DNA from 4 places in the Streptomyces sp. NPDC037301 genome. Region 3 is predicted to be linked to each of the others. Evidence: riboswitches for the same ligand, from Rfam matches in the RefSeq annotation. Region 3 holds a riboswitch; each other region holds the start of a gene.
The links. A riboswitch is a leader RNA that binds a small molecule or an ion and turns the genes downstream of it on or off. The one in region 3 is predicted to bind cobalamin.

Region 1: another riboswitch for cobalamin. It lies ahead of ACZ7IB_RS18245 (cobalamin biosynthesis protein); the one in region 3 lies ahead of metE (5-methyltetrahydropteroyltriglutamate--homocysteine S-methyltransferase).
Region 2: another riboswitch for cobalamin. It lies ahead of ACZ7IB_RS04515 (ribonucleoside-diphosphate reductase subunit alpha); the one in region 3 lies ahead of metE (5-methyltetrahydropteroyltriglutamate--homocysteine S-methyltransferase).
Region 4: another riboswitch for cobalamin. It lies ahead of ACZ7IB_RS35905 (ABC transporter substrate-binding protein); the one in region 3 lies ahead of metE (5-methyltetrahydropteroyltriglutamate--homocysteine S-methyltransferase).

Annotation. Positions count from the first base shown of each region.
Region 1 is NZ_JBVJWD010000010.1:61,193-63,384, forward strand. Features, by position in the region: gene ACZ7IB_RS18235 (inorganic phosphate transporter) at 1-325, shown strand, start outside; gene ACZ7IB_RS18240 (hypothetical protein) at 361-591, shown strand; cobalamin riboswitch at 764-894, shown strand; gene ACZ7IB_RS18245 (cobalamin biosynthesis protein) at 1,039-2,097, shown strand; gene ACZ7IB_RS18250 (cobyric acid synthase) at 2,094-2,192, shown strand, end outside.
Region 2 is NZ_JBVJWD010000002.1:263,947-266,138, forward strand. Features, by position in the region: gene ACZ7IB_RS04515 (ribonucleoside-diphosphate reductase subunit alpha) at 1-1,412, opposite strand, end outside; adenosylcobalamin-variant (AdoCbl-variant) riboswitch at 1,564-1,666, opposite strand; gene mctP (monocarboxylate uptake permease MctP) at 1,845-2,192, opposite strand, start outside.
Region 3 is NZ_JBVJWD010000019.1:16,328-18,519, forward strand. Features, by position in the region: gene ACZ7IB_RS27415 (histidine phosphatase family protein) at 60-653, shown strand; cobalamin riboswitch at 712-930, shown strand; partial or broken gene metE (5-methyltetrahydropteroyltriglutamate--homocysteine S-methyltransferase) at 1,170-2,192, shown strand, end outside.
Region 4 is NZ_JBVJWD010000035.1:24,785-26,976, reverse strand. Features, by position in the region: gene ACZ7IB_RS35910 (FecCD family ABC transporter permease) at 1-233, opposite strand, end outside; gene ACZ7IB_RS35905 (ABC transporter substrate-binding protein) at 230-1,297, opposite strand; cobalamin riboswitch at 1,333-1,520, opposite strand; gene ACZ7IB_RS35900 (beta-ketoacyl-[acyl-carrier-protein] synthase family protein) at 1,599-2,192, opposite strand, start outside.

The DNA.
Region 1 (2,192 bases), on a different contig from region 3:
GGGTCTGACACTGCCGGCCGCGGGCCTGGTCGGCGCGGGCGCGGAACTCCTCACCAAGCAGGGCACCTGGGGTGTCGTGGTCGTCGCGGCGCTGCTGGTCGTGGGCTCCGGGGCGATCTGGCTGGTGTCGCGCCGCAAGCCGGTCGGCCACGGCGATGTCGCGCCGACGGGCGGCGACGCCGAGCCCGCGGGCGTCGTCACCACGGCCATCGCCGCCGTCAGCCCGCCGCTCACCGTGGCCCAGGCAGCGGCCCAGGACCTCAAGACCACCATTCCGGCTCCGGCCGGAACCACCCAGGACCCGGCGCGACCCGCCACCGTCTAGGCCAGCCGCCTAGGCAGACCGTCTAAGGATTCAGCATGAACATCGACTGGGCAGCCCTCGGCTCCGTCTTCGGCGTCTCCCTCGTCGTCACCGTCGCGCTGGTGGGTTTCTTCACCCTGGGCATCGTCGGTCTCTCCAAGCAGCCCGAACCGGCGGCGCAGGGCGGCTCCGGCGGCTCGCTGCTGCTGGCCCGCGCCGGCGCCTACGTCTGCTTCGCGCTGTGCGCTGCGGCGGTCGCGTACGGGATCTATCTGATCGTCGCCTGAGCCCTCCTCCACGCACTCCCCCGTCGGGCCGGACACACCTCGTGTGTCCGGCCCGTTGTGGTGTGCCCGGCCCGATGTGGGGCTCAGCACACTGCACCTTCGCAGGTCAACGGCAAGTTGACGGGCGTTCGCGGAGCGTGGTGGACTGCCGGAGCCAATTACGGCGACAGCAGAGGAAGCCGGTGCGAATCCGGCGCGGTCCCGCCACTGTCACCGGGGAGCAGTCCCCCACACCGGAAGTCACGGCACGCGCGAGCGGGTTGGAAGGCCGGGGGAACTGCGGATCCGGGAGCCAGGAGACTCTCGTCGCCGGTCACGTCGAACCAGGGCGCGGACCCTGAGTGAGGACATATCGCCATGCCTGGCTGCCGTGCGTCCGTTCCTGTGGCGCTCTCGACGAGAGCCGCCTGTACGAAGGTCCTTCGAGGCGTAACGGCCGGTTGAGCCGTGCGTGCCGACCGCATTTTCGCGTACGGCGCCACGGCCGGTCTGATCGGCGATCTGCTGCTCGGTGACCCCCGCAGGGGGCATCCGGTCGCCGCCTTCGGGCGGGCCGCGGCGGGCGTCGAGCGCCGTCTGTGGCGCGACCACCGCGGGTGGGGCGCGCTGCACATGCTCGTCTGCGCCGGAGGCGCCGCGGGTGGTGCCGCGCTGGTCACCCGTGCCGTACGCAGCCACCCCGCCGCCTCCGTCGCACTGACCGCGGCCGCCACCTGGTCCGTCGTCGGCGGTACGTCCCTGGGGCGTGAGGCCCGGGCGATCGGCGGCGCCCTGGCCGCCGGTGACATCGAGTCGGCCCGCGAGCGTCTGCCGCATCTGTGCGGGCGCGACCCGTACTCCCTCGACGGACCGCAGATCGCCCGCGCCGTGGTGGAGTCCGTGGCCGAGAACACCTCGGACGCCGTGGTCGGCGCCCTGGTGTGGGGTGCGCTGGCCGGTGTGCCCGGGCTCGTCGGCTTCCGGGCCGCCAACACCCTCGACGCCATGGTCGGCCACAAGTCGCCCCGCCACCGGCGCTACGGCTGGGCCTCGGCCCGCCTCGACGACCTCGCGGGCTGGCCCGGTGCCCGGCTCACGGCCCTGCTCGCCGTGGCCGCCGGGGGGCGGCCACGTGGAGCGGTACGGGCGTGGCGGGCCGACGCGGCGAAGCACCCGAGCCCCAACGCGGGCCCGGTGGAGGCCTCGTTCGCGGGTGCGCTCGGCGTACGGCTCGGCGGGACCCTCGCGTACGGCGGCCGGGTCGAACACCGCCCCGTCCTCAACGGGGAGGCGGGCCGGGCGGTGGAGACCGAGGACATCGAACGCGCGGTACGGCTGTCGCGCCGGGTGAGCGCGCTGGCCCTCGGCGTGTGTGTGGCGGGACGACTGGGTGCGGGCCTCGCCGCACGACGGATCGCAGGACTTCGGTCCGCAGGACTTCGGTCCGCAGGACTTCGGTCCGCAGGACTTCAGGTCACGGAACTTCAAGTCACAGGACGTCGGATCGCAGGACGGAGACGGACATGAGCGGCGGGCTGCTGGTCGCCGGAACCACCTCGGACGCGGGCAAGAGCGTCGTCACAGCAGGCATCTGCCGCTGGCTCGTGCGCCGGGGCGTGAAG
Region 2 (2,192 bases), on a different contig from region 3:
AACGCACCGAGGTTGACCGAACCCAGGTTGCAGACGGCCGTCTCGCCGTCATCGGTGACTTCGAGGATCTCGGTGCACAGATTCGACGAGTGGACGACGCGGCCCGGCTCGGCGGTCTGGTTCGCGGTCCGGTTGGAGGCGTCCTTGAACGTCATCCAGCCCTGGCCGGTCTGCGCGAGGGTACGCATCATCCGGCCGTACAGCTCACGGGCCGGCATCGACTTGCGGGCCAGCCCCTTGGCCTCGGCTGCCCGGTACGCGGCGTCGAACTCGTCGCCCCACAGGTCGACCAGCTCGGGCACATCGGCGGGCGAGAACAGTGACCAGTCGCCGTCCGCGTCGACCCGGCGCATGAACTCGTCCGGGATCCAGTGCGCCAGGTTGAGGTTGTGCGTACGCCGCTGGTCCTCACCCGTGTTGTCGCGCAGCTCCAGGAACTCCTCGATGTCCGCGTGCCAGGTCTCCAGGTAGACGGCGGCGGCGCCCTTGCGGCGGCCACCCTGGTTGACCGCGGCGACGGAGGCGTCGAGCGTCTTCAGGAACGGCACGATGCCGTTGGAGTGCCCGTTGGTGCCGCGGATCAGTGAACCGCGGGCGCGGATGCGGGAGTACGAGAGACCGATTCCGCCCGCGTGCTTGGAGAGCCGCGCCACCTGGTGGTAGCGGTCATAGATCGAGTCGAGCTCGTCGAGCGGGGAGTCCAGCAGATAGCAGGAGGACATCTGCGGATGCCGGGTGCCGGAGTTGAACAGGGTCGGCGAGGACGGCAGGTAGTCGAGCCGGCTCATCAGCCCGTACAGTGCCGCGACTTCGTCCAGGGCGCGCTTCGAGTCGTCCTCGGCGAGTCCGGCCGCGACGCGCAGCATGAAGTGCTGCGGCGTCTCGATGACCTGGCGGGTGTGCGGGTGACGCAGCAGATAGCGGCTGTGCAGGGTCCGCAGCCCGAAGTAACCGAAGCGGTCGTCGGCGCCGTCGGCGAGCGAACGCTCCACCAGCGCGTCGAGTGCGGCCGCGTGCAGCGCGACGAACCCGGCGGTACGGTCCGCGATCAGGCCCTCGCGGTGCCCGACGGCGACCGCGGCGGAGAAGGAGACCGCGCCCTGGCTCGCCGCCTCGTCCGCGATGGTGCGGGTCAGCAGCCTGGCCGCGAGCCGGGAGTAGGCGGGGTCCTCGGAGATCAGCCCCGCGGCGGCCTCCGTTGCCAGCGAGCGCAACTCCGCCTCGTCCGACCGGGCGCTACGGCCGCGCAGCGCGGCGGCGGCGACGCGACCGGGGTCGGTGTCGGGCAGATCGACGGTGAGGTCGGTCAGGGTCCGCAGCAGTGCGGTCCCCGGTCCGTCGTGTGCGGTTCCCTCGGACTCGGCCGCTTCGGACACAGCGACTGAAGCCGGATCGGCTGGCGCGATGGTCACGTGGTGCTCTCCCTCGCTCGGCTCGGGGCCGGCGGGGAGCGGGGCAGCCGGGCAGAGGCGGGCCCGCGTCGGGGCAGCACTCATTACGGCGTCCACCGGCCCATCCGCGAGGCCCGGACGTCTGGCATCCGGTTCGGTCGAGCCGGATGCGCTGTCGGCAGGTCCTCGGACTTACTTGAAGGTGCGCAAAAGCACACTGAATACACCGTTGCGGGACAGTTCCGGATTCGCACCGGATTTCCCTGCGACGACAGCGAGCACGAGCATACATGTGGGGGCCGCTGGATGGGACGGCCCCCACATGTTGTGTCGCGCAACAGAAGTCGAGTCGACGGGACAAGCCGTGCGATCCCCTGTCGGAGCAGACGGACGGCCCGCCACGCCCCGCTGAAGGGGGCGCGACGGGCCGTCATCCGGCCGTGGGAGCGGTCGTCAGTGGCCGCCGCCCGGGGCTCCCGCCGTGGCCGGCGGGAGCTCCGCCCGGACGCCCGGGTCGCCCGCGTCGGCCGTGTAGTCGGCCGGGGAGGTCTCGTCGATCCCGGCGGGTGCCTTCACGGCGTTCAGGACGAAGGTGAGCACCACCGTCACCACCACGTTCAGCACGAACGCGGTCAGGCCGATGTAGCCGATCTCGCCGATGCCCGGGATCTCCTTGGACGACCCGCCGAAGTGTGCCTGGGTCGGGCTGGCGACCCCGTACGCGGCCACCGTCCCGTACACCATGCCGACCGCCCAGCCCGCGAGCAGTGCCCAGCGGTGGAACCAGCGGGTGAACAGACC
Region 3 (2,192 bases):
CGCCCGGATGCCATGGTGGGTGCACTTGCGGGGCCGGACTTCAGGGAGTTGACCCGGTCATGACGATAAAGGTGATGTTGATCTCACCGGCGCTCAACGCCGCGCTGCGCGAGGCCCGCTTCGACGGCAATGCGCCGCTCGACGCGGTCGGGGTCCGGCGGGCCAGGGCCGCAGCGGCAGCGGTGCCTGCGGCCGACCGGTATGTCTGCGGGCCGTCCGAACGGTGCGACCGGACCGCCGACGCGCTGGGGTTGCGCGCCGAGCACGAACTCGCGCTCCGTGGCTGGGACATGGGCCGGTGGAGCGGGCAGCGGCTGGAGGAGGTGAGCGGGAGCGAGCCGGAGGCGGTATCGGCCTGGATGACCGATCCTTCGGCGGCTCCGCACGGTGGCGAACCGTTGCTGGAGTTCTGCGCCAGGGTCGGCCGCTGGCTGGATGCCCTCCAACCCCTGTACGGCGACGAGGGCGGCCGTGTGCTGGGGGTCGTCGAGCCTGCGGTGGTGCGGGCGTTGATCGTACGGGCGCTCGCTCTCCCGACGGAGGCGTTCTGGCGGCTGGACGTCGCCCCGCTGACGCTGACCGGGCTCAGCGGCCGGTCCGGACGGTGGAACCTGCACTGTGGGCAGCCGCTGTCCCCCGCACCGGGGGACTGACGTCCTCCCGTGGCCCACGGTATGAACAACTGACGTGCCGGAACCGCCGGTCAGCGCCTACTGTGGTGGTGCAGCTGGTTCGCCCTGTCCGCCAGACAGGCGCGTCGCAAGAGGGAACCCGGTGGGAATCCGGGACTGCCCCGCAGCGGTGAGTGGGAACGACCGCCGTCATCAAGCACTGGACCCGATACGGGGTCCGGGAAGCGACGGCCAGTAGGTGTCTCGTACGCGAGAAGTGCCCGCGAGTCCGAAGACCTGCCACTGCCACTGCCCGTGCGCGTCGGACGCGCACGGTGATCTCGGTGACCTCGTGGGCGGGTCGGCGTACACATCGGGCAGGGCACGCGCGCCTCCACGGCGTTGCGGTTCCGCCCGGTCCGTCATCCCTTCGCGCCTTCGATCCGTCCCGGGGTCGTATCAGGACACACGCTCGCGAAGGAGAGTTCCGTGACCGGCAAGTCCGCAGCCGCGGCAGCCCGGGCCACCGTGTACGGCTGTCCCCGCCAAGGGAAAACCTCAGTCGGCGGTCTGCCGGGCAGGCGACTGGTCGCCGGGGTCGTCGACGGCCGCAACGTATGGATCAACGACTATCAGCAGTCCCTCACCACGCTCGGCACCCTGCTCGGCCTCGCGGGCCGGGTCGATGTGGCGGCCTCCTGCTCCCTGCCGCACGTCCCCCTCGACGCGACCGCCGAGCGCGACATCGACCCGCAGGTGGCCCGCCGGCTGGCCTTCGCCCGGCAGAAGTCTGCCGAGATCGCCACCCTGGCCCGGGGCCTCGCACGGGGTACGGACGCGATCGCCGCCGAACTCGCCGCGAACCGTGCCGATCTGGCCTCACGGGCCGGTTCTGCGATCACCCATGACTCGACGGTACGGGCACGGGCCGCTGCCGTCACGGAGTCCGACGGGCGCCGCGAGGTGTCGTATCCACAGCGGGCAGCGCCCCAACATGACTGTCTGCGGCTTCCGTTGCTGCCGACGACCACTATCGGCTCACTTCCCCAAACGGCCCAACTGCGCACCGCACGCGCCGATTTGCGGGCCGGACGCATCGACACCGCCACGTACGACAAGCGCATCGAGTCGGAGATCCAGGAGGTGCTGGCGTTCCAGGAGAAGGCGGGCGTCGATGTGCTGGTGCACGGCGAGCCCGAACGCAACGACATGGCGCAGTACTTCGCCGAGCAGCTCGTCGGGTACCTCGCGACTCAGCACGGCTGGGTCCAGTCGTACGGCACACGGTATGTCCGGCCGCCGATCCTGGCCGGGGACATCTCCCGGCCGGAGCCGATGACGGTGCGCTGGACGGCGTACGCACAGTCGCTCACCGCCCGTCCGGTCAAGGGCATGCTCACAGGTCCCGTCACCATGCTCGCCTGGTCCTTCGTCCGTGACGACCAGCCGCTCGGCGAGACCGCGCGCCAGGTCGCCCTCGCACTGCGGAACGAGGTGAACGACCTTGAGGCGGCCGGCAGTTCGTTCATCCAGGTGGACGAGCCCGCCCTGCGCGAGACGCTTCCGCTGCGGGCCGCCGAT
Region 4 (2,192 bases), on a different contig from region 3:
GTGAGCCGTGACCGGCCCCAGCCGAGGTGGGAGGCGACCGTGGACCAGACGTCGGCGACGGAGATACGGGCGGGGCCGATGGTGATGGCGACCGCGACGGACAGCATGAGCAGTGCGACGCCACAGGCCCACAGAGTTGCGCCGCGCAGCTTCCGTATCCCCGTGCCACTGCGCACGGCCGCTTCGGAGGCCCGTGACGCGTCCACCGCCGTGGCCCGTTCGGTGTCCGTCACCCCGCGAATCCGAATGTGCGCAGCCCGGCGGCGACGCGTTCCACACCCTCGACCGTCCGGATGGATGGGTTCATGGCCTGGCCGCTCAGCAGGACGTACCGCTTGTGCCTGACGGCGTCCATGTTCCTCGTGACGGGGTTGGACTCCAGGAATTCGATCTTCTTCGCGGCGCTCTCGGCGGTCTGTGCCTTGCGGGTCAGGTCTCCGATGACCAGGACGTCGGGGTTGCGGTCGGCGACGGTCTCCCAGCCGATCTGGGGCCATTCCTCATGGGTGTCGTCGAAGACGTTCTTCGCGCCGAGTTCCCTGGTGATGATGCCGGGCGCTCCGCAGCAGCCGGCCAGGTACGGGGCCTTGGAGTCGGAGAACCAGTAGAGGAGGGTGGCGTCGGAGGCGTCGACGCCCTCGGTCGCCTTCTTCACCCGGTCCCGCAGCTGCGCCACGAGTGTGTCGCCGCGTTTCTGCACGCCGAACACCTTGGCCAGGTCGCGCACTTCGTCATACACGCTGTCCATGGGCAGTGGCGCGGTACGGGCTCCGTCGCCGCCACCGCTGTTGTCCTTGCCGGTGCAGTCGGCGGGCGAGACATAGGTCGGGACGCCGAGATCCTCGAACTGTTCGCGGGGCGCGACGCCGCCCTTGGCGAGCGTCGACTCGAACGACGCGCTGATGAAGTCGGGTTCCTGGTCGAGGACCTTCTCCGACGACGGCCGGTTGTCCGCGATCCTGGGAACCTTGGCGTTGGCCTTCTCCAGGCCCTTCATCACCGGGTCGGTCCAGGTCGAGGTGGCGGCCAGCCGGTCGGCGAGGCCGAGGGAGAGCAGGATCTCCGTCGATCCCTGGTCGACCGAAACGGCCCGCTGCGGTGCGGCATCGACGGTGACGGTGCGTCCACAGTTCTTCAGCGTCACGGGGTATCCGTCGGCGGAGCCGGACTTCGCGGCAGAGCTGCTCGTTCCGCCCCCGCAGGCGGTCAGCAGGACGAGTCCCGCCGAGAGCAGGGCAATGGCGCGGACAGGGCTGGCTATGGACGGCACGGAGTCCCTCTGCGTCTCGGGGCTCATGCGCGGAGCCCGCTGTACGGAGTCCTGCGCCCGGTACCGGGTCGCAGGTGCCAGCAGGTCTTCGGACTCGGGCTCCTACGGACGGGACGCCTTCCCAGGACACCTGCGGGTGTCCCAGTGGCCGTGGCCCCGCCCGTCCCCCTCACCGCTGCGCGTCAGTTCCGGATTCTCACCGGATTCCCTGACCCCTACGTGGAGTTTGACTGGCTTCGGCAAGCTATCACGAGCCTCCGCGCAGCTCATGGGCGGTGTGGCCGGTGGTACGCCGGGCTGTGCTCCCGTCGCACCACCTGCCCGATGCCTACGGACGCTCAAGAGCGATCACGGCGTTGTGCCCGCCGAAGCCGAAGGAGTGACTGACGGCGCGCCGGATGGACTTGCGCAGGGGTTGCTCGGTGACGCAGTTGATGTCGAACTCGGGCGCCGGGGCGTCCAGGTTGGCGATCGGCGGTACGACTCCGCGCTGGAGCGTCAGGACGGTCAGTCCTGCCTCGATCGCTCCGGCCGCCCCCATGCAGTGCCCGAGTACGCCCTTCGGGGCGGTGACGGGCGGCCGGTGCGGGTAGACCCGGCCGATGAGGGCGGCCTCGGTGGCGTCGTTGATCGGTGTCGCCGTGCCGTGTGCGTTGACGTGCTCGACGTCCTCGGTCGCCCAGCCCGCGTCGCGCAACGCGGCCTCGACCGCGGCCTGGGCGACCGCGCCGGACGGGTGCGGGCTTGTGGGGTGGTGGGCGTCGGTGGTGGCGCCGGTGCCCGCGAGCAGTGCCCGCGGCGTGGCGCCCCGGGCGACGGCGTCGTCCGCCCGTTCCAGCACCATGACGGCGGCGCCCTCACCCATGACCAGCCCGGCACGGTCGGCCGCGAAGGGCCGGCACCGCCTGGCCGGGTCGCCCTC